2 regions of the Gilliamella sp. BG1 genome follow, and region 2 is predicted to be linked to the other one. Evidence: riboswitches for the same ligand, from Rfam matches in the RefSeq annotation. Region 2 holds a riboswitch; the other holds the start of a gene.

Region 1 (15,462 bases), on a different contig from region 2:
AATTCTGACGCTGTTGTTGTAATGTTTCGATCTGCTGTTCTATATCTTCGACTCTTTGTTCTATTGAGTCAAAGTGATCCGATAATATTTCTTTTGCCTCTGACCTGTCTGATGCTGCGGGCGTTGCGCCGCGGAGTGGACGGTTTGCGGTTTCTTTCATTTTTATGCCTGTAAGTAAACCCACTAATGCCACAACCATTAAATAATAAGCTGGCATGTATAAATTATTACTTTCTTCAACCAACCAAGCCGCCACTGTTGGAGTAGCACCAGCAACTAATACCGAGATATTAAATGATATAGCTAGAGCACTGTAACGAATACTAGTCGGAAAGATAGCCGGTAAAATTGAGGCCATAACACCAGTAAAACAGTTAAGTAATACAGCTAAAATCAATAATCCTAAAAAGATAAGACCTATAATATCGCTATTGATCATAACAAATGACGGATAAGCAAGAATTAATAAACCTAAGCTTCCCCCAATAATGAACGGCCTGCGACCTATTTTATCGCTAATAAAACCAATTAATGGTTGAACAAATAACATACCTATCATGATAGCAATAATAATTAGTACGCCATGATCTGTATCGTAATTTAAGTTATGAGATAAATAACTAGGCATATAGGTAAGCAACATATAATAAGTCACATTAGTAACAATCACTAACCCTACACAGACTAATAGGCTTTTCCAATATTTGATAATAATCTGTTTGAAAGTCATTTTAGGTTGATTAGTAATATGATCGCGAACATTTTGATCCATCAAATCGGTATGTTGTTGAAATGCAGGTGTTTCATCTAGCGCATGACGTAAGTAAAGCCCAATTAGTCCTAGCGGTAAAGCGAATAAAAATGGAATTCTCCAGCCCCAATCATGAAATGCAACTTTGCCAAGAATACTAGATAAAAGCACGACTAAACCTGCTCCAACTAAAAAACCAGCAATCGAACCAAAATCTAACCAACTCCCCATAAAACCACGTTTTCGATCTGGCGAATATTCGGCAACAAATATAGCCGCACCAGAATATTCACCCCCTATTGAAAATCCTTGCGCAAATTTAGCTAGCAATAATAATATTGGTGCAGCAATACCAATCGAGGCATAAGAAGGAATTAAACCAATACAAAAAGTGCTTAACGACATAATAATGATGGTTATTGATAATACTTTTTGGCGTCCAAATTTATCACCAAGGATCCCAAACACTAAACCGCCTAACGGCCGAACTAAAAATGGTACGGAAAACGTGGCTAGTGCAGCAACCATTTGCACACTAGGGGATGCATCAGGGAAAAATACTTGCCCTAAAACATAGGCTAAAAAGCCATATACACCAAAATCAAACCACTCCATCGCATTACCAAGTGCTGCTGCGGTAATGGCTTTTTTTAACTTGCTATCATCAATTATAGTAATATCGTTGATGTTTAATGGTTTATTTTGGGACTGTCTTATTTTTTTCATAAAATACCGCCTGTTTACATACAAATAATAAAAAGGAATGATGCAACAAGGTAAACGGTTACCTTTTAATACACAAAGAACAATACTTTTTAGATTACACTTTGAAAAAGTGTTTATCAGTTAATTAAAATTGAAGCAAAATACAGCAAAGATAAAAAAAGAGGATAATAAAAAAGCAAAAACTAATGTTTTATTGTTTGTTTTAATTTCTACTAAATAACAACAAAACAATTCCTTTTTGTGAAAATTGAGTGCTAATTATAGCAAAATAACCTCATTTTGTAAAATTTTCTTGATTTTTAAGTTAAAACTAAAACTATTTTAAAAACGATTGTTTGTATTATTAACTATTTCCGTGAACAAAAATAGATCCCAATAACTATTAGTACTATCGACACAATATGAAAATACGCAACTGGCGTATGTAAAAATAGAATACTGAAAATTCCTGCTGACAAAGGGATAATATGAGTATAGATTTGCCCACGTGTTGCGCCAATATCCATAATACCTTTATTCCAAAATAAATAAGATAACCAAGACGCAAAAATAGCAATATATAATAAGCCAAGCAAAAAACTTGTTGAGGTATAATGCGCTAGGTTGGAAACTGGGTAAAAATAAAAATACACTAACGCAACAGGAAGTAACATGACCGAACCTAACACGGCACTAACAGTCACAAAAGCATTGCCAGATATAGATTTATCTTTTAACCGTATAAATGCGCTATAACAAGCCCAGCTCATTGCTGATGCCATTGCCCACAAATCCCCTTTATTAATATTACTCAACTCACTTAAATTGGTTAGATTTCCTTGTAAAATCAAATAAATCACGCCAATTGTACTAAATAGCACGCCTAAAATATTATTTTTTGAAATTGTATCATTAAATAACAATTTATTCATAACCAACACCATACATGGTGTTGCAGAAAGGTAAATTGATGCATTAAGCGATGAGGTATATTGCAATCCAACATAAAGTGTTAATGGAAACAAAATCTGCCCAAAAATGGCTAACAAACAAATGGGACCAATTGATTTTCTAATTTTGGATAAGTCATTACGAACTTGGCGTTGATATAAACACAATAATAACAGCGCAGTAATAACCCAACGACCTTCGGATATTACCATAGGATCAGCTTGAGTAACTAAAACACGCCCAACAACGTAATTACCACCCCAAAAACAAGCCGCCAAAGTAAGAAATAAATATGGCATAACAATACCCAAATATTAGTATAAAGATATAATGGTATGAATTCTATTATATACCTAAAAAAAGCAAGAAATAACCAAATTTACAAACAAATACTTTACCTATTTTTATACGGTTAATTGGTTCAATTTATAACTACGCTAATAACTTAATCTAGAATACTTATTTGTTATCCATTAAAATAATTAAACTAAAACTGACAAGGTAATTCCTATGCGCTGGAGAGACCAACGAGAGAGCGATAACATTGAAGATCGTCGCTCACAATCAGGAAGTGAAATAGGAACAAGACTTCCAATTGGTGGTAAAGGTAAGATTGTTTTATTTATTGTAGTGTTAATTGCTGGCTATTATGGTGTTGATTTAACTGGCTTGCTAGATTCAACACTAATTGATACGAACAGTACCGAACAAAATACTAATCAATATTCAATTGATGATGAAGATGCCGTCAAATTTACGTCTATCATTTTAGCAAGTACTGAAGATTATTGGCATCAAGAATTTCAACGTTTAGGTAAAACCTATACTCCCCCTAAGTTAGTACTTTATAAAGGCTCTACAAGAACATCTTGTGGCACTGGTCAAACCTTTATGGGACCATTTTATTGTAGTATTGACAAAACTGTCTATCTAGATATGTCTTTCTATCAAGAGATGAAACAGCGACTTGGTGGTGGTGGCGACTTTGCTCAAGGTTATGTAATTGCGCATGAAGTTGGTCATCATGTACAAAATTTGCTGGGCACATTTAGCCACGTTGAGCAATTAAAACAAGGTCAGTCCACAATCACAAATAACCAATTGTCGGTTAAATTAGAACTCCAAGCCGATTGTTTTGCTGGCATGTGGGGCAATGCAATGCAACAGCAAAATCGGCTGGATGAAGGTGATATTGAACAAGCTTTAAACACCGCAAAAGCCATTGGTGATGATCGCTTGCAACAACAAAGTGAAGGTTATGTTGTACCTGATAGTTTTACCCATGGTACATCTAAGCAACGTTATACTTGGTTTAAACGTGGGTTTGATAGTGGTGCAATTAACGAATGTAATACATTTGCTCAATAAGGAAATAATATGTTAGAAAAGTTAGTTAATCGCGTTTTACTAGTCAATGATGATGGCTTTGATGCACCAGGTATTAAACTATTGCAAGAAGTGGCAAAAAAGATAGCTCACGAGGTTTGGGTAGTTGCACCAGCCATAGATCAAAGTGGAGTATCTTGTTCAGTGAGCTTAAAAACGCCATTTAGAGTTGTTCAACGTGGAAAACAAGAATTTGCCGTTTATGGCACTCCTGCCGATTGCTCACTATTTGCAATTAAATATTTGATGGCTAACAACCTACCCGATCTAGTACTATCTGGAATTAATAATGGCTCAAATGTAGGATTTGAAACAGTGTTATCTGGCACTGTTGGTGCGGCAATGATGGCTATGACTTTGGGCATTCCTGCAATTGCATTGAGTCAATTAACCAGTGAAGATAACCAGCCAACTGACTGGAGTTGTGCTAAACATCACGCTCAAACAGTTATTGCTAAATTACTTTCGTTACCATCTGCGCAAAATATTTGTTTTAACGTTAATTTTCCTGCATGTACAGCACAACAAATTAAAGGTTTGAAAATAACAAAACAAGGCGATAGCGATGTAAGTCGTTTTATGGTGATACCAACACAAGATCCCGAAGGCAACGATTACTTTTGGTTTAGAGCAAAACGCAATTTACAAATACTTGATGACAATAAAGAACTTGATGCCGCTAATGCCAACTTTATTGCCATTACGCCATTGGGTTATGAAAGGACCGATTATGCCTTTTATGAAAAACTGTTAAACACATCTAATCTTTAATTGTTTCAGTAATTTGTCTTCCTAACTATTAAGAAGACAAATTACACTTAATTATTTATTTACTATTGATTGTGTTATTAATTATCTAACTATTCATCTACTTTCAGCCCACGTTAGTTTTTACATCCTTCACCAACGTACAGAATAACAATGATATCGCAACCATTACTAACGCAATCCAATAGATAACCTCATGTCCATAGGCTTCTGATACAAATCCTTGCAACATTCCAGCTATAATTATGCTGAAAATAACACCATTATTAAATAAAGTAGAAGCCACTCCCATTCGGGTAGGCAATAAATCCTGAAAATAGATAATACCAATGTTAGCTACAATACCAATAAATAGAGCATTAAAGAGCTGTAATGCTAATAAGGCATATTTACCAGTACAAAAAATCATACCAAGATAAAAAATCAAACCGCAAACAATCGCAATAAAAAATAGATTTCGTTTACCTAAATGAGGTACTAAATATCCAGCGATGAGCATAACTGGAATTTCGATACCAGCAGCAAGCCCCATCAATACACCCGGCAATGAATCTGAAAGATGTAATACAACATCAACATAAATTGGCATATCAATAATATACATCATATTTGCTGTCCACATAAATACCGTAGATAGCAATAAACAAAGCACATTTGTATTCTTCCAAAGTGGTTGATTTGCCGCTTGTAACTCTGCTTCGTTATTAAATTGTGAGGTGGGATTTTTTTCAACCGAAGGTAAAAAAATAGCAACAAACAGCATCGCGACCATAAACATGCACATGCCCGTTAAATACATTGCCGTAAAACCAAAATTAATAGCTAAGCCAAAAGAAATTGGTGGGCCAAATACCCAAGCAAGCGAAAGTTGAGCTCGAATAAGTGAATTAAATGCCACAACATTACGCCCAGTTTTAACGGCATATTCGCGTGCTAAAGCAAAAATTTGTGGCATAGCAGCAGACGATAACGCAGCAAACAAAACACCCAGCGTGATTAATACCAAATAGTGACGTGTAAACGCAAAAGTAATGCTATTAGCAATGCCCATTAAACAGCAAAATATAACAATATAACGCCTATCGCCCTTTTTATCGGAATATTTAGCCAATAAAAAGCTACCCACAATACTGGCTAAAGCATTAACAGAAAAAAAAAGTCCAACTAGCCGTGAATTAACATTAACTTCAAAAGTTAGAAATCGACTTAAAGTAGGAGATTGTAAAGCACCAGCAATACCAACAATAAAAGTTGTGACTAGAAATGCGACAAAAATAGTGCTTTGCTTTTGGCGAAACGAAGATACATTAGCCATAATAATACACAATAGATGAATTTACGTTAATTATATACATAAAATCGGCATAAACGTAACAAAATTAAGGCTAAAATAAAGTTGATTAGTTTTTTGCTGATTTATTACGGATAAAATCAACATTTAACTACTTATTGGCGAACCATAAATTTGCAAGGCTCGCAAGCTTTGCCTGCTAAAAGCCCCAACTTGCGCGGGGGCTTTATTCTTATCTATATTGTTCTCTAGGCATCATAAGACCTTCTGCTCCCTAAGGATTAAGAACTAAACGCTAAGGAGTGGTGCAAACAGCAAAGCCGCTGTAGTAATCGCTGTAACTGCCGACGCCGCCGTAGTACGAGTAGACAGTGAACTGAACGCTATCTGTATCTGTAGCGTCACTTGTCCAGAAGGTGTCGAAGACAAAGTCCGCATCAGTGTAGTAGGACATAGCGCCCCACTCCGTGAAAAAGCCTGCTCCTATGTGACGCTGATAGCCAGTAAAACCTGAGGATGGATTAGCGCCATCTATGTCATTTACACATGGGTACCAACGATTATCTACACCACACTTCGCATTAGTTAAATCTCTTATCCGTGGTATTCGATAACCCAAACTATTACACCATGTGGTTTGATTAGAAAGGCTAGCCCCTTGACCTCCCCGATTGACGAACCACTGCCTCAATTCAAATCCATACCGAACCTCATTACCACTTCTATCCCTACCGATTAACTCAAATGTTTGTGGCAAAGATGGCAAGGTAATTTGACTAGGATTAGAATTGCTCCACTGGCTTCTTGCCTCTGGACCATTCAACGTTACCCGTGTTACATTCTTGGATTTATCTCTAATCCATTTATCTTCGTTTGTACCTTGGTTTGGTAATATCCAACTCACCGTTGCTCTTATACTACCACTTGTGATAACGGTCCAAGTAAACTGACTTGCATCTATCCCACCTATATCCAAATCAAAATACAATCCATCTGACCCCGTAGTTGGAAAATTTAAACTGTAAGATGATGGGGTTGTTGACTGAACTAAAAAACCCTTAACTGGATTCCATATGTTAGCTGGACCTGCATAGCGTGGGTCGTCCCAATCCAAGCTAGTTCCAGTTGTGCCACCATACAATAAATTCGGCCTGACCGAACAAATAACTGGCGGTAACGGCAAAGTGATATAATATTCCGCTGTCCCTCCGTAAAACCTACTACTATTCGGCACGCCATACTGCGTAGTTAAAGTTCCCCCTGAACTATCTAAGGTTACCTTATAAGGTGCATTACATATATCTAATGCATCGCCACGACTAACAGCATTTCCATCTTTATCAGTTATTGCTAACGATATACTTCCTAATGCGGTAACACCATTTGTACCCTGACCATCTCCATCATCATCTCCCCATTTACCTTGTGTCACTAAGTCATTTATATTTATTGAGACGCTTAATGGCGGGACTATCATTTCAATATCAGCCAAGGTATCCCCTACATTAGGTAACTTGATTGGCGCTGTTGGTGATGAAGAATTATTTTGCGATGTAAATGTTCGACCATCTGATAACTTAATACCTAATAAGTCCTCTGTTTTAGTCACTTTAGTAACACCACCATCAAAGGTTAAATAAGGCTCAGTACCGTGAATGCGCTCAGAAGTCGTGGCCGATAATGCCTGTGATTCTAATGAGTACGGCAATAATAACAACGGTGCTAATGCCAATGGGATTTTTGAAAATAATTTTGTGAATAATTTCGATAATAATCTGAGAGATAATTGCGATGATATAATGGAGTTTTGTGTAAAAACTCGTCGAATAGGATTATTTGATAAATTTAAGACATAGGTTTGCCAGTGCTTGTGCCTTGTGCCTTGTGCCTAAAATGGTACTGCATTTTGTTCCACCTGTCAAGTAATATTTTGTTTTATTTAGATTTTTTATAACTACTCGCTTATTTAATAAGCTTATCTTTCTAAAGCGATTAAAGTATAGCCGTTTAAGAAATAGTTGGCTAGTTTTTTGGCGGACTTTTTTGTAAAGAAATGTAAATTGTAAGAATTATTCATCATGAATGGGCATAAACTTTATGGTTAAATTAATCTAAATATTTTATAGCTAAAAAGTTTAATCGACTATTTAAACAAAATACTAAGTATTTTTATTTAAATAGTCATCGTTAAAGAAAGGGAAATTAAGGTGTAACGCAGGCTACTCTATAGTCTTGATCCGAATGATCTCTACCACCAACAATACCTGTATTTGTCTCTACAACGACATTGTTGTTGTACGCTTTTTGATCTGAATCTGATGTCCAATAATACCCTCTATAGTCTCCCCAAGCAGGATCGCCAACACGAAAATATTCCCAATCACTATCTTTATAATAAATCTGAGTCATACGTCCCCATTCGCTAAATAATCCTCCCATCCAATAACCATTCACTTTATAACTAATTTTTCGTAAATAGCTTCCGTCTGTTATACCATTTTGCCAATGGTTACGTCTTGAATTAGTAAAGTCAAGCACTTTGGTCATACGATATCCACCACCATTAAAGTTATTACAAAACGCTACGGCATTTTGATAACCGCCTGCACCGCCTTTTTTAGCTACATACCAACGCTCTAATCTAAAATTATACAATGGGTCATTGTTTTTATCGTGTAAATAAAATGTTGAAGGAATAAAAGAACCAGGATTACTCTCCTTAGGACCCGTTAAGTTAATTTTTACAAGCCCTGTAGGTAGCGTATTTTCAGCATTTAACGTTAATGTTACCCCTCCTGTCAAAATTGTTCGACCATTCGTATTAACGATATCTTGTGCTTTCATTCCTGCAACACTCAAGTAAAAAAATAAATTATGAGAGCCTGTGGTTGGAAAGTTTGCTCCAGGATTCGCTGGATTATAGGCATAAAATCCTCTATATTTATTCCAATCTCCATGCGGATCGTTAAGAGAAGAAACTGCACCATCGTAAGGTATATCATTTGAATGCCAATCATATTCTAAGTTAGGCATAGCATAACAAAATTGTGGTTTATCCATTTTGGGATAAAGATAATAGGTATGCCTATTTCCAGTAAATTTATCACTTTCAGAAGGAATACCATATTCTGTCTTAATGCTCACATCTTCCGCTTCTAACGTCAATTGATAAGGTGCATCACAGCCATTTAATGCTTTATCTGAGTTATCTTTCACATAATTAGTAATATCTTGACCATATAAATTCTGCCATTTAATTTTTAATTTACTTGAATTGACACGATGAAGTGTATCGCCATCATCATCCTTCCAATAACCATTGTCAGCAATCACTTTATCTGCCAATACTTCTGGATAATTCCCATGCGGTACTAATGTCTTGATATCCGCAAAAGTGGCTAAAAGTTTATCTAACACTAATGGATTTTCCATACTTGAGCTATCATTTGATACAGTAATAATTTTGTTTCCGGGCAATGTTACTGATAATAAGGGACTAACTGAATCGGCATGAGTCGCACCGCCATCAAAGGTTAAATAAGGCGCAGTACCCTGAATGCGCTCAGAAGTCGTGGCCGATAATGCCTGCGATTCTAATGAGTACGGCAATAATAACAACGGTGCTAATGCCAATGGGATTTTTGAAAATAATTTTGTGAATAATTTCGATAATAATTTGAGAGATAATTGCGATGATATAATGGAGTTTTGTGTAAAAACTCGTCGAATAGGGTTATTTGATAAATTTAAGACATAGGTTTGCCAGTGCTTGTGCCTTGTGCCTTGTGCCTAAAATGGTACTGCATTTTGTTCCACCTGTCAAGTAATATTTTGTTTTATTTCGATTTTTTATGATTGATCGCTTATTTAATAAGCTTGTCTTTCTAAAGCGATTAAAGTATAGCCGTTTAAGAAATAGTTGGCTAGTTTTTTGGCGGACTTTTTTGTAAAGAAATGTAAAGATGAAAACGATTCGGTTTTATAGATAGGTGAATTTTCTAATTAAAATATGGTGTTATCTTTAGGACTTTTTGACTTTTACGGAATGATTAATATTGCTGATAACATCTAAAACACAAACACGCCCAACAGCCCAGTTTGGCGTGCTAGCTTTACTTCATTATCGGCATATTTTGACGCTCTGATAAGGCAAGCTTATTAATATTGTGGTGCTATAAGCGTGTTTTTTGCTCTAAAATTGTTCAGGTAGACTATTGATTTTATTGAATTTTTTATTTTATATTTTTAAATGAAATCAACCGTTTATAGGCTAATTTTTTATTACGTTGAATTTGGCTTTTTAATAAAAGCGCTTTTATATTTAATAACAAAAGCGCAAGGTTTGTAGGGGGGGGCCTGCTCAGCGCCCCAACTGCGAGAGGTATTGTCCTTTGTTATATTATTCTCTATTTGCACCATAGCCTAAGAATTAAGGACTAAACCTAAGGTGTAACGCAAAAAGCGTAATATCTGCGGCTAAGATCAGTTTTGTAGACGATGCCGTAAGGCAAGTAGACAGTGATGCCATAATTATCTGTCCAGTAGTTATCGTTGGCTACATTCGCATGAATTTCACCGTGCGCATAAGCGTTAATTGGGATAGGTCCCCACTCCGTAAAGAAACCTGCGCCTATTCGCCGTTGATAACCATTAAAACCCGACGATGGAGTGGCGCCATCTTCGCCAAATCTATTGCATGGAAACAACGTCTTCTTCGCACACTTCGCATTAGTTAAATCCCTTACCTTTGGTATGCGATAACCCATACGACGACACCATTCAGCTTGATTAGATGCAGTATCACGCACATCTCCTCGATTGACGAACCACTGCCTCAACACAAATCCATATTTTACTACCTCAACGCCATTTCTATTTCTACCCACTAACTCAAATGTTTGCGGTAACCTTGGCCTATACACTAGAGGGTTCCGAGCGCCCCATTGACCTCTTGCATTTGGACCATTTAGAACAACCCGAGCTACAACTTTATTCCAATCCTCTCTAGGAAGAAAAACAGCATCAATACCAAGAATCTTATTCTTATGCATCGGCACCCAAGAACCAGCTTCAACATTTACCACTGTAGCAGTGATTCCCTCATGCGTGACGGGTGCCCATGTCAATTCTCTTACATCTATTCCTCTTATGAGTAAATCAAAATATAACTTATCTGCACCTGTAGTCGGGAAATTTAGGCTATATGATGATTTAACTAAAAAGCCCTTATAAGGATTCCATATGTCAGCTGGACCTGCATAACGTGCATAATTGCTGTCATACCAACTTAGACTCGGCCTTGCATATTCAATAACTGCCGGCGGCGGCGGTGGTGGTGGCGGCGGCGGTGGTGGTGGTGGCGGCGGTGGTGGCGGCGGTGGTGGCGGCGGTGGTGGTGGTGGTGGCGGCGGTGGTGGAGGTAGTTCTGGAAGTGGTGTTGAAGGTAAAATTATTGCATCACTACGATTACCCGCTCGATCCATTTTACCATTCAATGCCTGTAAATCCCATGAAGATGATAATAATAACACCGTCAACGCTAACGAAATTTTTCGGGATAATTTTGATAATAATTTGAGGGATAACTTCGAGGATATAAACGAGTGAAGCGTTAAAACGCGTCTATTTAATAAATTTAAGACATAGGTTTGCCAGCGCTGGTGTCTGGTGTCTAAAATGATAATGCATTATGGTTTACCTGTCAAGTAATGATTTGTTTTATTTATATTTTTATAATTATTCGCTTATTTAATAAGCTTGTTTTCCTGTAGCAATAAAAGTATAACCATTTTAAAAATTGTTGGCTAGTCTTTTGACGGATTTTTTGTACAGCTTTGTTAAGAATACAGTTACTTAAACTTTGAATAAAAGTTTAAGTAGTTAGAAATTTTATTTTTTCTTAAAAAAATACAATCAATAATGTAACCAAGTTTTATAAGTGATTTTTCAATAGTAAACATAAAACTCATTTAAAATAATTAATGAGTTTTATATTTATTAAGATAATCCACTAAAAGATTGATTATAATAATTAGCTATTTTGAGGCATTGAGACTAACTTTTTTAGGATAAAATTCAGAATGACGCCATAAAGTGGCAAAAAGAATAATCCGCAAATTAGAATTTTAAAACTATAGTCCATTAACGAAATTTCGATCCAATGATTTGCCATAAATTCATCGTTACTTTGATAAAATGCGATAGCAAAAAAGACAATAGTATCAATACCATTACCAAATATTGCCGATGCTGTTGGGGCAACCCACCATGATCTGTTTTTTCTTAAATAGTTAAAAACAGTAATATCCATTAGTTGACCAACTAAATAAGCGGCAAAACTTGCCAATGCAATTCTAAATACGAAGCTATTAAATTCCGTCAATGCTGATAATCCAACCCAATGGGTTTCAAAAAATAGTACCGAAATCAGGTATGAAAATAACAATGCAGGAATCATTACAACAAAAATGATTTTTCTGGCTAAACTAGCACCATAAATTCGAATAGTCAGATCGGTAGTTAAAAAAATAAACGGAAAAGTGAATGCCCCCCATGTGGTGTGAAAACCAAAAATATCAAACGGGATTTGGACTAAATAATTACTTGAAGCAATAACTAAAATATGAAAAAAGGCCAACCAGTAAAGGGCTTTTTGCTGTTGTTTACGGGTAAAGTTTGTTTCTATCGATTCTGAATGAGTGTTCAAATACATCTTTTTTCCTTTTTAATGGGGTGAGAGAACCCAGTTGTTGGTTAATCTATTTACTTTGAGCCATATATTCTTTTAAGCCCTTATCACGCAGCAAGCAACTAGGACACTTACCACATCCCCCTTCAACACCGTAATAACAGGTATGGGTATGTTTTTGAACATAATCAAGATAACCTAGTTTATCAGCCATTTCCCACGTTTGCGCTTTGGTTAAATACATCAGTGGCGTGATGAGATTAAACGCATAGTCCATGGCTAAATTCATTGATACATTCATTGATTTAATAAAGACATCACGGCAATCTGGATAACCACTAAAATCGGTTTCACAAACTCCAATAATAATGTCAGAAATTCCTTGTTGCTTAGCATGACAGCCAGCCAAAAGTAAAAAAAGCATATTACGCCCATCAACGAAGGTATTGGGGTAATCGCCATCTTGAGCGGCTTTAATTTCTTGAGCGTCATCAATCAACGCATTATTTGTAGTTTGTTTGATAACTGATGTATCAATGACAGTTTGCTCAATACCAAGATCATCTGCGATCCATTTGGCTTTTTCAAGCTCTATTGCGTGGCGTTGACCATAGCGAAAACTGATTGCCTGAACGTTTTCACGTCCATAATCAGCAATGGCTTGCAGTAAGCAAGTGGTTGAGTCTTGCCCACCAGAAAATATAACTAGTGCTTTACGAGTTTGCATTAACTGTTCCTGTTTGGATAGATTAGATTAGCGATTATCCACTTTTTCTGGATACATGTCGTGATTGGCTAATCGATTAGCCGCAACTTGTTCCCAATGAGTATCCGATTTGCCATAATTGGCATAAGGATCAATCGAAATGCCACCTCGCGGAGTGAATTTTCCCCAGACTTCGATATATTTAGGATCCATTAATTTAATCAGATCTTTCATAATGATATTAATGCAATCTTCATGGTAATCGCCATGATTACGAAAGCTGAACAGATAAAGTTTTAACGATTTACTTTCGACCATTTTAATATTGGGCACGTACGAAATATAAATTGTCGCAAAATCAGGTTGCCCTGTGATAGGACAAAGACTAGTAAATTCTGGGCAATTAAATTTAACAAAATAATCGTTATTCGGATGTTTATTATCGAACGTTTCGAGTATTTCAGGACAATAGGTTGTTGGATAGCGAACAGACTGATCGCCTAGTAGTGTAATTTTACTCATTATTTTTCCTTAGTTTTTTAGCGTGGGAGGTTCACGAACCACGTAATAAGGCGCACACCATACTCTTTTTGCTTAAAAAAGTCTAGTATAGCAAGATGGTTATACAAAATATAAAACTAACACCATCAACAATAGCCATCGATGGTGTTAATGATAAAAATGTTGTTAGAAAGTAAGAAAACTGGAAAATAGTCTAATTATTATAGCTTACTTTGATCCCAATTCTTTATAAAAATCAGATAATTTAGTTTTAGCTTCATCAAGTTCCATTTTGGCATCAGATAATTTTGTTTGTTGTTTGATAATTTTCTGTTTATTACCTTTTGCTCTTGCTTGTTCTAATTCTTTAGTCCTTTCAGCCACTTTATTTGATTTTTCATTAATCTTTTTTTTGTATTTGGCTTCTAAATCATCATTTGAACAATGCTCATTTACTTCGCGTAATGCTTTCTCAAGCCCTTGGATTTGATGAGAATTATTATTTTTTTTAGCATAATCAATCTGTTTTTCAATGGACTGTTTTTTGCTTTCACACGTTAGTCCTTCTGATTGGCCATTTGAGGCATAAGCACCAAATGAAAATGAAATAGCCAAAGTAATAATACTTAATTTACAGACTAACCAACTTACTGATTTCATATAAATTTTCCTTAAGTTTATTTTCTTAATTGGACACAATCAACTTTATGATCTCTACCTTTAGTTAGAATAAGATTCGCTCGTTCTTTTGTTGGTAAAATATTTTCAACTAAATTTAATTCATTAATTTCTCGCCAAATTCGGTTAGCAATATTTGTAGCTTCATGTTCTGGAAGTTTTGAGTAATGATTAAAATAAGAGTTAGGATCGCTAAATGCACCCTCCCTAAATTTTAAAAACCGATTTACATACCAATCATGTAATAATGACATATCAGCATCAACATAAATTGAAAAATCGACATAATCCGAAACAAAAACTCGGTTATTCGCTTGTGGATAATTCAGTGTACTTTGCAGTACATTCAAACCTTCAAGAATCAAAATGTCAGGACTATCAATAACGATTTCTTCATCTTCGACAATATCATAAACTAAATGAGAATAAACGGGTGCTTTAACTTGTGCCTGTCCTGATTTTATATCAGCAACAAAATTAAGCAATTTTTTTATATCGTAAGACTGAGGAAACCCTTTTTTATTCATTATTCCATGTTCTTCAAGATATCTATTTGGATATAAAAAACCATCAGTTGTTACCAAAGCTACCTTGCGATGTTCAGGCCAACGGGTTAATAATGCTTGTAGTACTCTAGCGGTAGTACTTTTACCTACAGCAACACTGCCTGCAATGCCAATAATGTAAGGTGTTTTTTGACTTTTACCTAAGAATTTAGATAAAACAGCTTGCCGATTAAAATTATTGCTGATGTAATAATTAAGTAATCTAGATAAAGGTAAATAAATTTCACTCACTTCATCCATGGATAAATCTTCATTAATACCTTGTAACGAAACTAATTCTTCTGCTGTTAAAGTCATTGGTACCGTATTACGTAAGCTAGCCCATTCTTGACGATTGAATTTCAGATAAGGGCTTAAGTGATTTTTCATTTTATTGTTCTCTAATTCGGTCTAACAAATTTATTCGGCTCAGATTATACATAAATTTATTTTTTTACAATCTTAAATTAGCATGACGTCTTCATCATAGCT
Region 2 (15,462 bases):
CGTAATGATTTTTGTTCACTATCTAGAGCTGTAACGTCTAGTTTTGCTGCTACACCTTTTTGGGTATGTTCATAAACTAAACGCCATACACGTTTAATAAATCGGTTTGCACCTTCAACGCCAGATTCTTGCCATTCTAGTGTCATATCAGCAGGTGATGCAAACATCATAAACAATCGAACGGTATCAGCACCATATTTTTCAACCATTTCTTGCGGATCGATACCATTATTTTTTGATTTTGACATTTTGGTCATACCGGCATGAACTAGCTCATTGCCATGACTATCGACAGCTTTAGCAATGCGCCCCTTATCATCACGTTCAATAGTGACTTCAGTTGGCGAAACCCAAATACGTTCATTTGTTGGACTGGTATAATAAAATGCATCAGCTAATACCATACCTTGGCAAAGTAGACGTTTTGCTGGTTCATCTGACGATACTAAACCAAAATCACGCATTAATTTATGGAAAAATCTAAAATAAAGTAAATGCATAATGGCATGTTCAATACCACCAACATACTGGTCAACAGGTAACCAATAGTTTGCTGCTTTTTCGTCTAACATACCTTTGTCGTAGTTTGGACAAGTGTAACGAGCATAATACCAAGAAGATTCCATAAAGGTATCAAACGTATCGGTTTCACGTAGTGCAGGTTGACCGTTAACGGTTGTCTTAGCCCAGTTAGGATCTGCCTTAATTGGACTGGTAATACCATTCATTTCAACATTTTCAGGTAAAATAACTGGTAATTGGTCTTCTGGTGTTGGTATGGTTGTACCATCTTCCAGCGTCACCATTGGGATTGGTGCACCCCAATAACGTTGACGCGAAACACCCCAATCACGCAAACGGTAATTAACTTTACGTTTACCAATACCTAATGCAATTAACTTATCAGCAACAGCATTAAATGCTTGATCAAAATCAAGACCATCAAATTCGCCTGAATTAAATAACTTGCCATGCTCAGTATATGCTTTTTCAGAAAGATCTGGTGCGTTACCGTCTTGAGTTAAAATAACAGGATTAATTGGTAAGTTATATTTTGAAGCAAATTCATAATCACGTTCATCGTGCCCAGGCACAGCCATCACTGCACCTGTACCATATTCAATTAACACAAAATTAGCAATCCAAACAGGGACTTTTTTTCCTGTTAAAGGATGGATAGCATAAAAGCCAGTTGCAATGCCTTTCTTTTCCATGGTTGCCATATCGGCTTCGGCTGTTTTGGTATTTTTACATTCAGCAACAAATTCAGCAATTTTAGGATCGTTTTGGGCTGCTAATTGTGCAAGAGGGTGCTCTGCGGCAACAGAGACAAAACTAACGCCCATTAATGTATCAGGACGAGTTGTATAGACGCGTAACTTATCAGCATAATTTTCAACAGCAAAATCAAACTCAACACCTTCAGAACGACCAATCCAGTTACGTTGCATGGTTTTAACTTGTTCTGGCCAACTTTCAAGCGTATTCAAATCATTAAGTAGTTCTTCGGCATATTCGGTGATTTTAATAAACCATTGTGGGATTTCTTTGCGCTCAACAGGGGTACTACAACGCCAACAACAACCTTCAACCACTTGCTCATTAGCAAGTACGGTCTGATCATTAGGGCACCAGTTAACTGCCGATGTTTTTTTATAAACTAAGCCTTTTTCATATAACTTAGTAAAAAACCATTGTTCCCATTTATAATATTCAGGATGACAAGTAGTAACTTCACGATCCCAATCATAACCAAATCCTAAAAGTTGTAATTGCTTTTTCATATAAGCAATATTTTCATAGGTCCATTTTGCAGGTGCAGTATTGTTCTTAACTGCAGCACCTTCAGCAGGCAAACCAAACGCATCCCAACCGATTGGCTGTAGTACATTTTTACCATTTAAACGTTGGTAACGTGAAATGGTATCACCAATGGTGTAGTTACGGACATGACCAAGATGCAAACGCCCAGAAGGGTAAGGTAGCATCGATAAGCAGTAATATTTTTCTTTTGATGAATCTTCAGTAACGTGAAAGGTTTTATTTTCTTGCCAATGTTTTTGTACAATGGCTTCTATTTCATCTGGGCGATATTGTTCTTGCATGACGAGTTAATGTCCTATCTATTATAACTAATAAAAATATGCTGCTAATTGTATTGGTTATTGATTCGTTTTACAAACGATATATGAAGTAAGACATTGATTTCTTGTTATGATAAATTCTAAGTTATTGAGCATATTTTATTACTGATATTTAATAAATAACAAACCTTTAATAGGTTAAGGTGAAAGGGATACAACAAGTTAAATTAATTGCTATTTAAGTGTGATTAAATAGCAATTAAAGGTAGGTATCTTAATTAAAAAAGCCTAACCACCATTAAAGACGCTAGTAAAACGTGATAAGAATGATCGTTGTTCTTCTTTAGGCATGTTTTTAAGATTTGCTTGAATCAGTTGATCAAGTTTTTGGGTTTCATCAACTAAGCCTAATTCATTATAAGCATTACGCATTAAAAGCAATGCTTCTTTAGTTGAATCGGTATCTGGGAACATAATTAACATTTCAGTCACGCGATTAATCACAGCTACATAAGCACCGCGTTTTGTATAGAATTGTGCGACTTTTAACTGATAGCGAGCCAATCTATTTTTCAAAAATACAAGGCGTTTTTGCGCATCGGCTGCATATTGACTGTTTGGAAAACTAGACAGTAGATAAGAAAAGTCCTTAAATGCAGCTGAAGCATAATCGGGATCGCGATCTGAACGATCAACATTAAACCAACCTTGGATCATATTGTCGTCTTGTGCCATATTTGAAATGCCACGCATATAAATAACCCAATCAATATTTGGATGCGTTGGATTCAATTTCAAAAAACGGTCAATTGACGCAATTGCTAACGGTAAGTCAGCTGATTTATAGTAAGCGTAAATCAAATCAAGTTGAACTTGTTGAGAATAAGGACCAAAAGGATAATTTTTGTCCAAGGACTCTAATATAGTAATACTGGATTTAATATTACCATTTTCAAGCTCAGACTTCGCTTTGTTATGTAGTTCAATCTCGGGTACATTTTCAACATCGGGCTTGGAAGAAGTACAGCCAATTAGCATGCCACTTAAAGCGATAGCTAGCAAAGAGTGTAAACGCAATTTCATTCAGTTTTTGATCCAAATATAATTAAACATTAAAGGCGATGATTAGTATATAATACTCTAAAACATAACAGCTTAAAATAGATAAATTACACATGCATGAGTTAAAATTATCAACTAAAATCGAACAAAGTCAACTAGGAATGCGTTTAGATCAAGCATTATCCGAGCTTTTTCCTGATTATTCACGCTCAAGAATAAAAGATTGGATTATTAATAATAAAGTCACTGTCAACGATGTTATCGTTAATAAACCAAAAGAAAAAGTGCTCGGTGGCGAAATAATAACTATTAATGCTGAAATTGAACAAGAAACTTATCATCAACCAGAAGATATAAAGCTTGATATTGTTTACGAGGATGATGACATTTTGGTGATTAATAAACCTCGTGATTTAGTTGTGCATCCTGGCGCAGGTAATCCTGATGGTACGGTATTAAATGCCTTATTGCATTATTATCCTGAGATAGCACGCGTACCCCGCGCAGGTATTGTGCATCGTCTAGATAAAGATACAACAGGGCTAATGGTTGTAGCTAAAACTATTATGGCACAAACACATTTGGTCGAATCACTTCAACTACGCCAAATTACACGCGAATATGAAGCTGTGGTCATGGGGATTATTACTGCAGGAGGAACCGTTGATCAGCCTATCACCCGTCATCCAACCAAACGTACACATATGGCTGTATTCCCAACGGGTAAACCAGCGGTTACCCATTATAGAGTGATGGAAAAATATCGCCTACATACACGTTTGCGATTGCGCTTAGAAACAGGGCGAACTCACCAAATCCGCGTGCACATGGCACATATTGCTCACCCACTAATTGGTGACCCACTCTACGGTGGAAGACCAAGGCCGCCTAAGGGGGCTAGTGAATCTTTTATTCAAACTTTACGCGATTTTAATCGCCAAGCATTACACGCTACCATGTTGCGATTATATCATCCTATAACAGGTGAACAAATGGAATGGCATGCTCCTATTCCTGACGATATGCAAAAGTTAATACAAGCTTTACAAGAAGATACCGAACAGCATAAAGATGAACTAGATTGGTGATGAATATGATTAAATCGATTTACCCATATTGGACAGCCCCAAAAAAAATTCATGCCTTTACTTCAACACGAACTGGTGGTGTTAGTTTAGCGCCATTTGCAAGTTTAAATATGGGAAATCGAACTGGTGATAATTCAGAACATATTGCTGAAAACCGCCGAAGAATTATTCAAGCCGAACAAATACCAAGCGAACCGTATTGGTTAACACAAACTCACAGCACAACAGTGCTTGATATATCGCAATTTGCTTTACAACCTCCAACAGGTAACGTCGATTCTTATCAAACTTTTGAAGCTGATGCATCATATACCAATCTACCTAAGCAAGTTAGCGTGGTGTTAACCGCAGATTGTATGCCTGTACTTTTTTGTACAACAAAGGGCGACGAAGTTGCAGCTGCCCATGCTGGTTGGCGAGGATTATGTAATGGTATATTAGAAGGAACAATTAAAAAATTTTCAAGCTCGCCATCAAACATCATTGCTTGGATGGGACCAGCCATTAGTGTCAAAAAATTTGAGGTAGGTATTGAAGTCAAACAACAATTTGAAAAAGCCGATCCAAAAGCACAAGAAGCGTTTAAATTGATCAACCCAACTGAACAAAAATACCTAGCAGACCTATATCTAATTGCCAAACAACGTTTACAAGCAGTAGGAGTAACGCAAATTTTTGGTGGTGATTATTGTACTTATACTGAACAAGATGAATTCTTCTCTTATCGACGTGAAAATAGAACTGGTAGAATGGCATCAATGATCTGGTTTGAATAAAAGAGTTTTTTTAAGCTAAAAACCTTCAATTTTTAGCTGCTTTGTAAAATATTTATAGTATAAAGATCTGCGGTAAATGTTAATATATAAAATTATAATATTTAAACCGCCATAAGATCTGAAGGCTTTCTATTGTTCAATTGTTATTTTATTTCGCTAACAAAAGAAGGTAATTCCCAAGCCCCACCGTCAAAACCTAAGCATTCACCTGTACTTATATTAGAGGAAAGCATAAATTTATGTCCATTCCAAGTCCAGCTAGATTTTTCTAAACAATCTCCCTCACCTCTTAGCTTAGCTATACTGGATATTGTTCCATTTTTGTATGTATTGCCCTCATTATTTATAAATTTTATATTTTTATTACTTAGTTTAGCAGTGTTGGAAATTATCCAATAGGCGTTACCTGAGTTATATGCGCTAAACCAACACCTAGTTTCAAGTAAATCGTGGTTATTATCTAATTTAATTAACCGAAATCTTTTATCATATCCTTGTGTTTCATCATAATAAGGATCTTCTAAATCATAAGCATCACATTTAGCTTCATGTATATAGCGTTTTTTGAATTGAGGGAATATTTTAATTACTTCATTGGTATTAAGTTCTTGACTTTGTTCTGGAGCAATTACTTTACCTTTTTTTATAGTTGGTACAGGTATTGGTGCATAAACGTTTGATTCATTTTTATTACCATGTGCTATAACTGCGCCAGTTGTACCAACCCGTCCTTGTTTTTTGTCCATTGTTAACATGACATCATAAAATCCGCCATTGGTATAAAATGATTGACTTCTACTGTTACGGAATATAACTTTCTCATTTTTTGTAAATGCTTGAATAATTTTTGTAGCTTGGAATTGTGACAACTGATAAATATTATTCTGTATTTCTTTTAATTCGCCTAAATACTCTTGATTAATGAATGCAGCCAATGAATTATCTAATTGTTGAGTGTTTTTAATTTCAATACCTTCTTTATCTTCTTCTTTGTTATTTTTTGTTCTAACATAAATTTCAACTGGCTGATTGGCCCCCGCTTTTCGCTGGAATAAAATTGACGATTTTATCACTCCTGTATCAGATATATCACTATATTCTATAACACGACAAGTTAAAGTATTATCACAAACTATATCCCAAGCTATAACTGGAGTTGTAAACAAAGTTAGCAATAAACAATAGCAAAAACGCATGACAGTTAATTCCATATAAATAATTTATATGAGGTTATTATAGATTAAACAATTATTCAATTAAAATTAATAAAACTTCTTGATTTTATGAATATTTAATTAGTTCTCTTTAGTACTAATTTATCATTCTATATTGGCAAACTTGTGGCTTTGCACACTCAAAAGCCATTTATTATTCAGTCGATTTTGGTTGATTTTTCCTAACAACTCTATCGTTTCAAACATATTAAATGCACCATCTTTTTCACAAGGAGATAGATAATAGCGTTTGGCTTGAATATGAGTTTCGATATATTGGCAAAAAGGAATAAAATCGCAGTGATTTTCGGCTACTATGCGTACTTCATTTGCTATTGGTTGTACTATTTTTTGATAGCGTGACTGATAACAAAATTTAGGGCTTAGCGCAATATAATCAATAAGCGGATCGACTTTACCAAGACCATTGCTTTCAATGGCGATGAAATAACCAGCTTTTTTGAGTGGCAAAAGCAATTCAGGTAACGCTTTAACCATTGTCGGTTCGCCACCTGTAATAATAATATTTTTGCTTTTATATTCGCTCACTTTAGTCATTAAAGTATCTAACGTGAATCGAGTAAATTTTCGAAAATTAGTGTCACACCAGGCACAATTTAAATTGCATCCTGCAAAACGAATAAAAATAGCAGGCATGCCAGTATTATAACCTTCGCCTTGTAAGGATTCGAAGATTTCAACAATACGAAATTCAATCATCATTAACTCCGATGATATTCACAATATGAAGTTGGCGTTTCCCATAGTTTGATCATCGAAACAGGCAAATATTGCGATAAGCAATCAAAAATAAATTTGCTCATTCCTTCTGCGGTGGTTCTACATGGAAAGGCAAAAATTTTACGATCCATTTCTTGTAGTAACGACGCGATACGGCACTCATTAGGGTTATGTTGATTGTAAAGATAGGCGTGATCTAACGGATCGACAATATGTTGTTTAACTATTAGCTTTAAATCGGCATAATCCATGACCATATCTTGGCTTGAGCCGTTATCAATAAGCTCTCCGCTAATTTCAACTAATAGGCGATAAGTGTGGCCGTGCAGATTATGACACTTTTTATTGTGCCCATCTAACATGTGACAAGCATCAAATTGAAACTCTTTGGCTATTTTGAACATTTTATATTCCTAGTTTTTTTTCGTGGGATGGATTACGAACCACGGTTAGCGAACCTAACAAAATAAAGGTAACAATATAAGGGGTAAAAGTGAATTTGTCATCTTACCAGTATATCTTAAAACGAAATTTAGATGTAATTGCTTAAATTGCAAACAGCTTTATTTTTATGTCAATTAATTCTTACATACTTGATAATTTTGTTGTATAAATTTTGTAAAAAATATTTTAACTTTGCTCTTGAAATTTAGGTTGCAACACTCATTTAGATCACATGCAAATGGATTAAATGTGTTAAGCGTTTAATCCAAATTTATTGCTCAGGAGATAAACACTATGAGGTTAGATAAACTAACAAATAAGTTTCAACAAGCTTTAGCTGATGCGCAGTCAATGGCATTAGGTAAAGACAATCAATATATAGAGCCTGTGCATGTCCTATCAGCCATGCTTAATCAAGAAGGGAGTAGTGTAATGCCTTTATTGATTGCAGCAGGTGCAAATATTGTTAATTTACAACAAGAATTAGCTCAAGCTATTGACCGATTACCCCAAGTTCAAGGTGTGGGTGGAGATGTTATTCCATCGCAAGATTTTGTTCGAGTATTAAATCTTTGCGATAAATTATCCCAAAAGAACGGTGATAGCTATATCTCATCAGAACTCTTTATATTAGCCGCTTTAGAAGATAAGGGCAGTTTAGGCGATCTTCTTAAAAGATTAGGTGTTAATAAAGATAAATTTAGCCAAGCAGTTAATCAAGTAAGAGGTAGCGATAACGTGAACGATCCTAATGAAGAAGATCAACGCGGTGCACTTAAAAAATACACCATTGATTTAACTCAACGAGCAGAACAAGGTAAACTTGATCCTGTTATTGGTCGTGATGAAGAAATTCGTCGAACTATTCAGGTATTACAACGTCGTACTAAAAATAATCCAGTATTAATTGGGGAACCAGGTGTAGGAAAAACTGCTATTGTAGAAGGATTAGCACAACGCATTGTTAACCGTGAAGTCCCTGAAGGATTACGAAATAAACGCGTTTTATCATTAGACATGGGTGCATTAATTGCTGGTGCCAAATATCGAGGGGAATTTGAAGAACGCCTAAAAGCCGTGCTTAAAGACTTAGCAAAAGAAGAAGGTCGCATTATATTATTTATTGACGAAATCCATACCATGGTTGGCGCAGGAAAAAGCGATGGAGCAATGGATGCTGGTAATATGTTAAAACCCGCATTAGCTCGCGGTGAATTACACTGCGTGGGAGCAACAACGCTTGATGAATACCGTCAATATATTGAAAAAGATCCTGCGTTAGAGCGTCGTTTCCAAAAAGTCTATGTTGCCGAACCAACAGTTGAAGATACGATCGCTATTTTGCGTGGTTTAAAAGAACGTTATGAACTGCATCACCATGTGCAAATAACCGATCCTGCAATCGTAGCTGCGGCTACATTATCGCATCGTTATATTTCTGATCGCATGTTACCTGACAAAGCGATTGATTTAATTGACGAAGCCGCATCAAGTATTCGTATGCAAATGGATTCAAAACCAGAATCTTTAGATCGACTTGAAAGGCGCATAATTCAACTTAAACTTGAACAACAAGCGCTTAAAAAAGAATCTGATGATGCGAGTAAAAAGCGACTACAAATGTTAAATGATGAACTTTCTGAAAAAGAAAAGGAATATGCTTCACTTGAAGAAGAGTGGAAGTCAGAAAAGGCAGCTGTTTCGGGGACTCAAAACATCAAAGCAGAACTAGAAAAGTCACGTACTGAAATAGAGCAAGCTCGTCGAGCTGGCGACTTGAACAAAATGTCAGAATTACAATATGGCAAAATTCCAGAGCTCGAAAAGAAACTTGCTTCAGCAACACAGTTAGAAGGCAAAACCATGAAGTTATTGCGTAACAAAGTGACCGATAACGAAATTGCAGAAGTATTATCTAAAGCGACAGGTATTCCAGTTTCTAGAATGCTTGAGAGCGAAAAAGATAAACTATTGCACATGGAAGATGCTTTACATAAACGTGTAATAGGTCAAAATGAAGCAGTATTAGCGGTTGCAAATGCGATTCGACGTAGCCGAGCAGGGCTTTCAGATCCAAATAAACCGATTGGATCATTCCTATTCTTAGGACCAACTGGTGTCGGTAAAACCGAGCTTTGCAAATCATTGGCTAACTTTATGTTTGACAGCGAAGATGCTATGGTGCGTATAGATATGTCAGAGTTTATGGAAAAACACTCCGTTGCTCGCTTAATTGGTGCGCCTCCAGGTTATGTTGGATATGAAGAAGGGGGGTATTTAACCGAAGCAGTTAGACGACGACCATACTCAGTAATTTTACTTGATGAAGTCGAAAAAGCACACCCAGATGTCTTTAATATCTTACTGCAAGTATTGGATGATGGGCGCTTAACAGATGGTCAAGGTCGCACAGTTGATTTTCGTAACACTGTCATAATTATGACATCAAACTTAGGTTCTGACCTAATTCAAGGTCAAGTTGAACTAAGTTATGACGAAATGAAATCTCTAGTGATGACGGTTGTAACCAAACACTTTAGACCAGAATTTATCAATCGTATTGACGAAACAGTGGTATTCCACCCATTAGGTCAAGAAAACATTAAAGCGATTGCAAAAATTCAGTTAGCACACGTTGAAAAACGTTTAGAAGAACGTGGTTACCAATTGGATATTTCGGATGCGGCACTTGAACAGTTAGCTAAGGTTGGCTTTGACCCAATTTATGGCGCAAGACCGTTAAAACGATCGATCCAACAAGAGATCGAAAACCCATTGGCACAACAAATACTGTCAGGTAAATTAGTCCCAGGTAAAACTATTCATCTAGATTTAGTTGGCGGCAACATTGAAGCCCAACAGTAATAAAACTTCAAAAGACAAACCGACCTCTATGGTCGGTTTTTTTTATACTTGATACAATTTAGTTTACCTATAGTACTTATAGTACTTAGAATTTAATCAGACAAACATTATTTTCGCAAAATGGATGTCTGATGAATAAAATAACAACAACACAAACCTGAACCCAACAAAACTACTCATTTTATACTTTAACATTTTTATACTTTAACATATAGTTACCTGAAACTTTTTGACAAAATTTTTTTAAAACCGTTTTCAAGGTTTTGCAACCAAAGCTTAATCAAACTAGCTTTTTGTTAGTTGTTAAAAGTAACAACTTTAACTATTTTGTCTAGCGTTTTTGCCATTAAGTAATTCTAATTTTATACACCACAATAATAACTTTTTTTTATTATAAAATTACCTTAGAACACGTTATATTATTGCCTTAAATAAAAAAGGAAAGATTAAACATGAAGAATTTATTAAAAAAATTAGTTATTTTTGGTTGTTTAAGCTTGCCAATGGCAAGTTATGCTGCCTTACCTGAATCGATTAAAGTTGGTTCGGATACGTCCTATGCGCCTTTTGATTTTATTGATGCTAATGGTGAAGTTACTGGATTCAACATTGAACTCACGAAAGCATTGTGTGAAAAAATCAATATTAAATGTACTTTTCAATCGACCGACTTCGATGCTTTGATCCCGTCGTTATTATCAAGAAAGATTGATATTATCTCGTCTTCGCTAATGATGACCGAAAAACGTAAAAAACAGATTGCTTTTTCTGACGAAATCTTTATGACTTATTCACGTTTGATTGTTAAAGAGGGTACTAATTTAATGCCTAATGCTGAGTCCTTGAAAGGTAAGCGTGTTGGTGTTGAGCAAGGTACATCGCAAGAACATTTCGCCAACGAGATGTGGCGTCCGAACGGTGTAGTTATTGTGCCTTATCAAAATCAGTTACAAGTATTTTCTGATCTAGTGGCAGGTCGTTTAGATGCGGCATTGCAAGATGAAGTCACTGGCAGTTATGCCTTTTTAAAACAGCCACAAGGTAAAGGTTTTATTTTTGCTGGGGATGCTCTAACCGATGCGAACTACTTTGATGTTGGAGTAGGAATTGGTTTTCGTAAAAATGATAATGAGTTGCGCGAAGCCTTTAACCTAGCTTTAAAAGACCTCTTAGCTGATGGCACCTACCAAAAAATCAACAATAAGTATTTTGATTTTAATGTGTACGGTAATAAAAAATAAACCATGCAGGGGTATATTTCTTTAATTTGTCAAGGTGCATGGTTGACTATTATTTTAGCATTGACATCGCTACTACTGGCCATGATACTTGGTATTGTTTGTGCATTAGGTAAACTGAGTCATTCAAAAGTATGTAATGTGCTTTGTCAGGCTTATACATCGTTAATTCGAGGTGTACCCGATTTAGTGTTGATGATGCTAATCTTTTTTGGCTTGCAGTTTTTGGTTAATAATATAACTGATTATTTTAACGCTCCTTTTATTGAAGTTGATCCTTTAATCGCTGGTATTATTACGTTAGGCTTTATTTATGGGGCATATTTTACCGAAACTTTTAGAGGAGCTTATCTTGCTGTTTCTAGAAACACCTTAGCGGCAGCAACAGCGCTTGGTTTAAGTAAAGTGCAAGTATTTGGGTATGTAATGTTTCCTTTAATGATGCGCTTTGCCCTGCCAGGTATTGCTAATAATTGGTTAGTGGTGTTAAAAGCGACAGCATTAGTGTCGTTATTGGGGTTATCGGATTTAGTCAAAGCTACTAAAAATGCAGGTGAAGCTATGTACCAACCCTTATTATTTGCTTTGATTGCTGGGGCGTTTTATCTGTTTTTTACATCAATATCTAATATCATTTTATGGTGGCTTGAACGGCATTATTCTATTGGCATTACTAAAACTAAATTATAAGAACTCATGTTAGAAATTATTCAACAATATTGGCAATCACTATTATGGACCGATGGTTATAATATCACTGGTCTTGCGATGACGCTATGGATTTTTATTTTATCGGTTTTAATGGGGGGAATTTTGTCGCTAGCGTTAGCGGTAGGGCGAAACGCACAAAATAAACTGATTAAACTACCTATTTGGCTATTTACTTATATTTTTCGAGGTACGCCTTTATATGTGCAGTTATTGATTATTTACACTGGTATATATACCTTAAGTGTGGTTAAAAATAATGCTTGGTTAGGCGATTTTTTTCAAAGTGGTTTAAATTGTACGGTGTTAGCTTTTACCCTAAATACCTGTGCCTATACTACTGAAGTTTTTGCTGGAGCTATGCGGAATGTGCCAAATGGCGAAATTCAAGCTGCAACAGCACTTGGTTTTAATCGTTTTCAAATTTATCGTTATATCATTTTTCCAAGAGCATTTCGTATTGCATTGCCAACTTATAGTAACGAGGTTATTTTTATGTTGCATTCAACTGCACTGGCTTTTACTGTTACTGTGCCTGATGTGATGAAGATTGCGCGCGATATTTATGCCGAAACCTATCAACCTTTTCATGCTTTTGGTATTGCAGCAGTGATTTATCTTTGTGTGAGCTTTACATTGATTTTTAGTTTCAAAAAGTTAGAGCAACGTTATTTGGCTTTTCAGCAGGCTAATATACAAATCAGTTAATAAATTGATTTAGACTATCGGATAATTTTCTCAATTCGTTTATAAGTTTATTGATCTATCAAAATAAAAATCCGACAATTGTAATGACATTTGCCGGATTTTGGTTGTTTGTCGATTTGACAACATGTTAATTTATAGGATAAAAATCGTTTGTAGAGTCAGCATCATCATCATGGTGACTTGAACCAGGTAATGCTCTAGCTCGTTCAATAGGAACATAACTGCCGCTAGGAGTTTCTACTTGGCATTCGCCTAAAAAGATAGAATATTTTGTGTTAGCTCGCATACTTTCGCCTCTAAAATAACAGTGAGTTGCATTATATAAATCAACGCGACAAAGTAATGCAATACCTAACCAAGTAATTAATACAGCTAAAGCAACCCATTTTAGATGTTTCCAAATAAAAAGCCAAAAACCGATCCCTCTAAAACGGCAGTACCCAAAAACGAGTAATAAAACTGCAATAAACCCTAAAAATTCGTATAACCAAAATAGCCACATAGTAATCTCCCACACGTTAGTTAAGTGCTATTTTATACTAACTTTGGCTATACTTCTATATACTTGCGTCTATGAGTTTGCTTACATCCAAGATCCGTTACGAATAATACCAACCGCTAATCCTTCAATAGCAAAATTTTGCTGTTCTAAATCAACTTTGATTGGCGAAAACTCGGCATTTTCGGCAAGAAGATGTACATGCTTGCCTTTACGCGACAAGCGTTTAACTGTAACTTCATCATCAATACGAGCTACAACAACTTGTCCATTTTTAACGTCTTGGGTTTTATGTACAGCCAACAAGTCACCGTCAAATATACCAATATCTTTCATTGACATACCTTGCACTCTTAATAAAAAGTCTGCGCGAGGTTTAAATAGTGAAGGATCAACTTGGTAATGGCTTTCAATATGCTCTTGCGCTAATATTGGCGAACCAGCCGCGACTTGTCCAATAAGGGGTAAACCATCCTGTTCGTTTGGCTCAATAGGTGTTTCAAGTAAAAGGCGAATTCCGCGTGATGAGCCGGCGATCATTTCAATTGCGCCTTTTTTAGCTAAGGCTTTCAGATGTTCTTCGGCGGCGTTGGCAGATCGAAACCCCAATTTCTGGGCAATTTCAGCACGTGTAGGTGGCATACCAGTATTTTGAATGTTATCTTTTATTAAATCATAAATCTGTTGTTGGCGCTCAGTTAACGGTCTCATTACATATTCCTGTTTTTATATACAGATACATGTAATTATATACAGCTAATAATATAAAACAACTGTTTTATTTAATTTATTTTTCAATTGGTGGTAAATTTTGGGGGGATTGTTGTTATTATGCGCTAATTTTGTGAATTATTCTGGAAATGCAATAGTTAATTAACAACTGAATCTTTCTCCTTATTAGTATTATTTAATCAACTTATATATATGTTATAATAAAGCAATTTTTTGTTGGATTGGAATTTGCTTTATGCCTTATGTTGTTGCGCTCAGTGGTGGTATTGCCAGCGGTAAAAGCACTATTGCTGATTTGTTTGCCAAATTAGGCGTGCCTATTATTGATGCAGATATTATTGCAAGGCAAGTTGTGCAACCTGGTAGTTATGCTTTTAACCAAATTGTTAAGCATTTCAGCCAAGAAATTTTACTCGCTAATGGAGAACTTGATCGTAGTCAACTCCGCGAAATTATTTTTAATAATGAGCATGAACGGCTCTGGCTTAATGATTTGTTGCACCCCATCATTCAACAAGAAACTCAAACACAAATTGCTATGCAAAGTAAAATCTATCTAATTTGGGTTGTGCCGTTATTGATTGAAAACAATTTGCATACTTGGGCTGATCGTGTGCTGATAATTGATACCTCATTTTCACTACAATTGGAACGATTAGTAAAAAGGGATAATATTAGTGAATCATTAGCTAAAAAGATGATACAGTCACAAGTATCTTTAAAGAAACGTTTATCTTATGCTGATGATATTATAGTTAATGACGGTAATTTGTTGTCGCTAACAACACAAGTTAATCTACTGCATCAACAATATTTAAATAGCTTTAAAAGTAAGATTTAGAATAGATGAATAATATTATTTTTGAACATCCATTAAATGAAAAAATGCGTACTTGGCTTAGAGTTGAATTTTTATTAAATCAATTAAATGTACATTGTCATTTTAATGACAATAGTGCGTTGATTTTTTTTCATGCATTGTCTGAGTTGTTAGAGATTATTGAGCGTAATGATATTAAAGGTGATTTGGTTAAAGAGCTTGAATCGCAAAAACAAAAGTTAATTTTGTGGTTAAATGTCGAAGGCGTGGATCATGATTTACTCAATGACCTGATTCAGCAATTTGATGATTTTATCGTCCAATTTAATACAATTGGACGTTTAGGACAACCATTAAAAGATGATCGATTTATTACAGCCATTCGTCAACGTTTAATGATTCCGGGGGGATGTTGTAGTTTTGACTTGCCTTCGTTTCATTTATGGCTCAGAATTTCACAAGAAAGGCGTTATAATCAAATAA

The links. Region 2 has a riboswitch for preQ1 ahead of queD (6-carboxytetrahydropterin synthase QueD). Riboswitches for the same ligand answer to the same signal wherever they lie in the genome.
Region 1: another riboswitch for preQ1. It lies ahead of queF (preQ(1) synthase); the one in region 2 lies ahead of queD (6-carboxytetrahydropterin synthase QueD).

What each region holds. Positions count from the first base shown of each region.
Region 1 covers NZ_JBIDFG010000002.1:95,356-110,817, forward strand. The annotation lists gene proP (glycine betaine/L-proline transporter ProP) at 1-1,477, opposite strand, end outside; gene ACGH80_RS01235 (DMT family transporter) at 1,825-2,706, opposite strand; gene ACGH80_RS01240 (neutral zinc metallopeptidase) at 2,918-3,775, shown strand; gene surE (5'/3'-nucleotidase SurE) at 3,785-4,564, shown strand; gene ACGH80_RS01250 (MFS transporter) at 4,668-5,876, opposite strand; gene ACGH80_RS01255 (hypothetical protein) at 6,148-7,584, opposite strand; gene ACGH80_RS01260 (hypothetical protein) at 8,055-9,485, opposite strand; gene ACGH80_RS01265 (hypothetical protein) at 10,295-11,383, opposite strand; gene ACGH80_RS01270 (7-cyano-7-deazaguanine/7-aminomethyl-7-deazaguanine transporter) at 11,884-12,564, opposite strand; gene queC (7-cyano-7-deazaguanine synthase QueC) at 12,611-13,267, opposite strand; gene queF (preQ(1) synthase) at 13,295-13,768, opposite strand; PreQ1 riboswitch class I at 13,772-13,816, opposite strand; gene ACGH80_RS01285 (DUF1090 domain-containing protein) at 13,976-14,407, opposite strand; gene coaA (type I pantothenate kinase) at 14,425-15,360, opposite strand.
Region 2 covers NZ_JBIDFG010000004.1:56,850-72,311, reverse strand. The annotation lists gene leuS (leucine--tRNA ligase) at 1-2,105, opposite strand, end outside; partial or broken gene bamD (outer membrane protein assembly factor BamD) at 2,445-3,167, opposite strand; gene rluD (23S rRNA pseudouridine(1911/1915/1917) synthase RluD) at 3,260-4,234, shown strand; gene pgeF (peptidoglycan editing factor PgeF) at 4,240-5,010, shown strand; gene ACGH80_RS02710 (DUF1176 domain-containing protein) at 5,154-6,221, opposite strand; gene ACGH80_RS02705 (7-carboxy-7-deazaguanine synthase QueE) at 6,330-6,944, opposite strand; gene queD (6-carboxytetrahydropterin synthase QueD) at 6,947-7,369, opposite strand; PreQ1 riboswitch class I at 7,373-7,418, opposite strand; gene clpB (ATP-dependent chaperone ClpB) at 7,704-10,274, shown strand; gene ACGH80_RS02690 (lysine/arginine/ornithine ABC transporter substrate-binding protein) at 10,727-11,515, shown strand; gene ACGH80_RS02685 (ABC transporter permease) at 11,519-12,202, shown strand; gene hisM (histidine ABC transporter permease HisM) at 12,209-12,928, shown strand; gene ACGH80_RS02675 (hypothetical protein) at 13,056-13,430, opposite strand; gene lexA (transcriptional repressor LexA) at 13,512-14,138, opposite strand; gene coaE (dephospho-CoA kinase) at 14,395-15,000, shown strand; gene zapD (cell division protein ZapD) at 15,006-15,462, shown strand, end outside.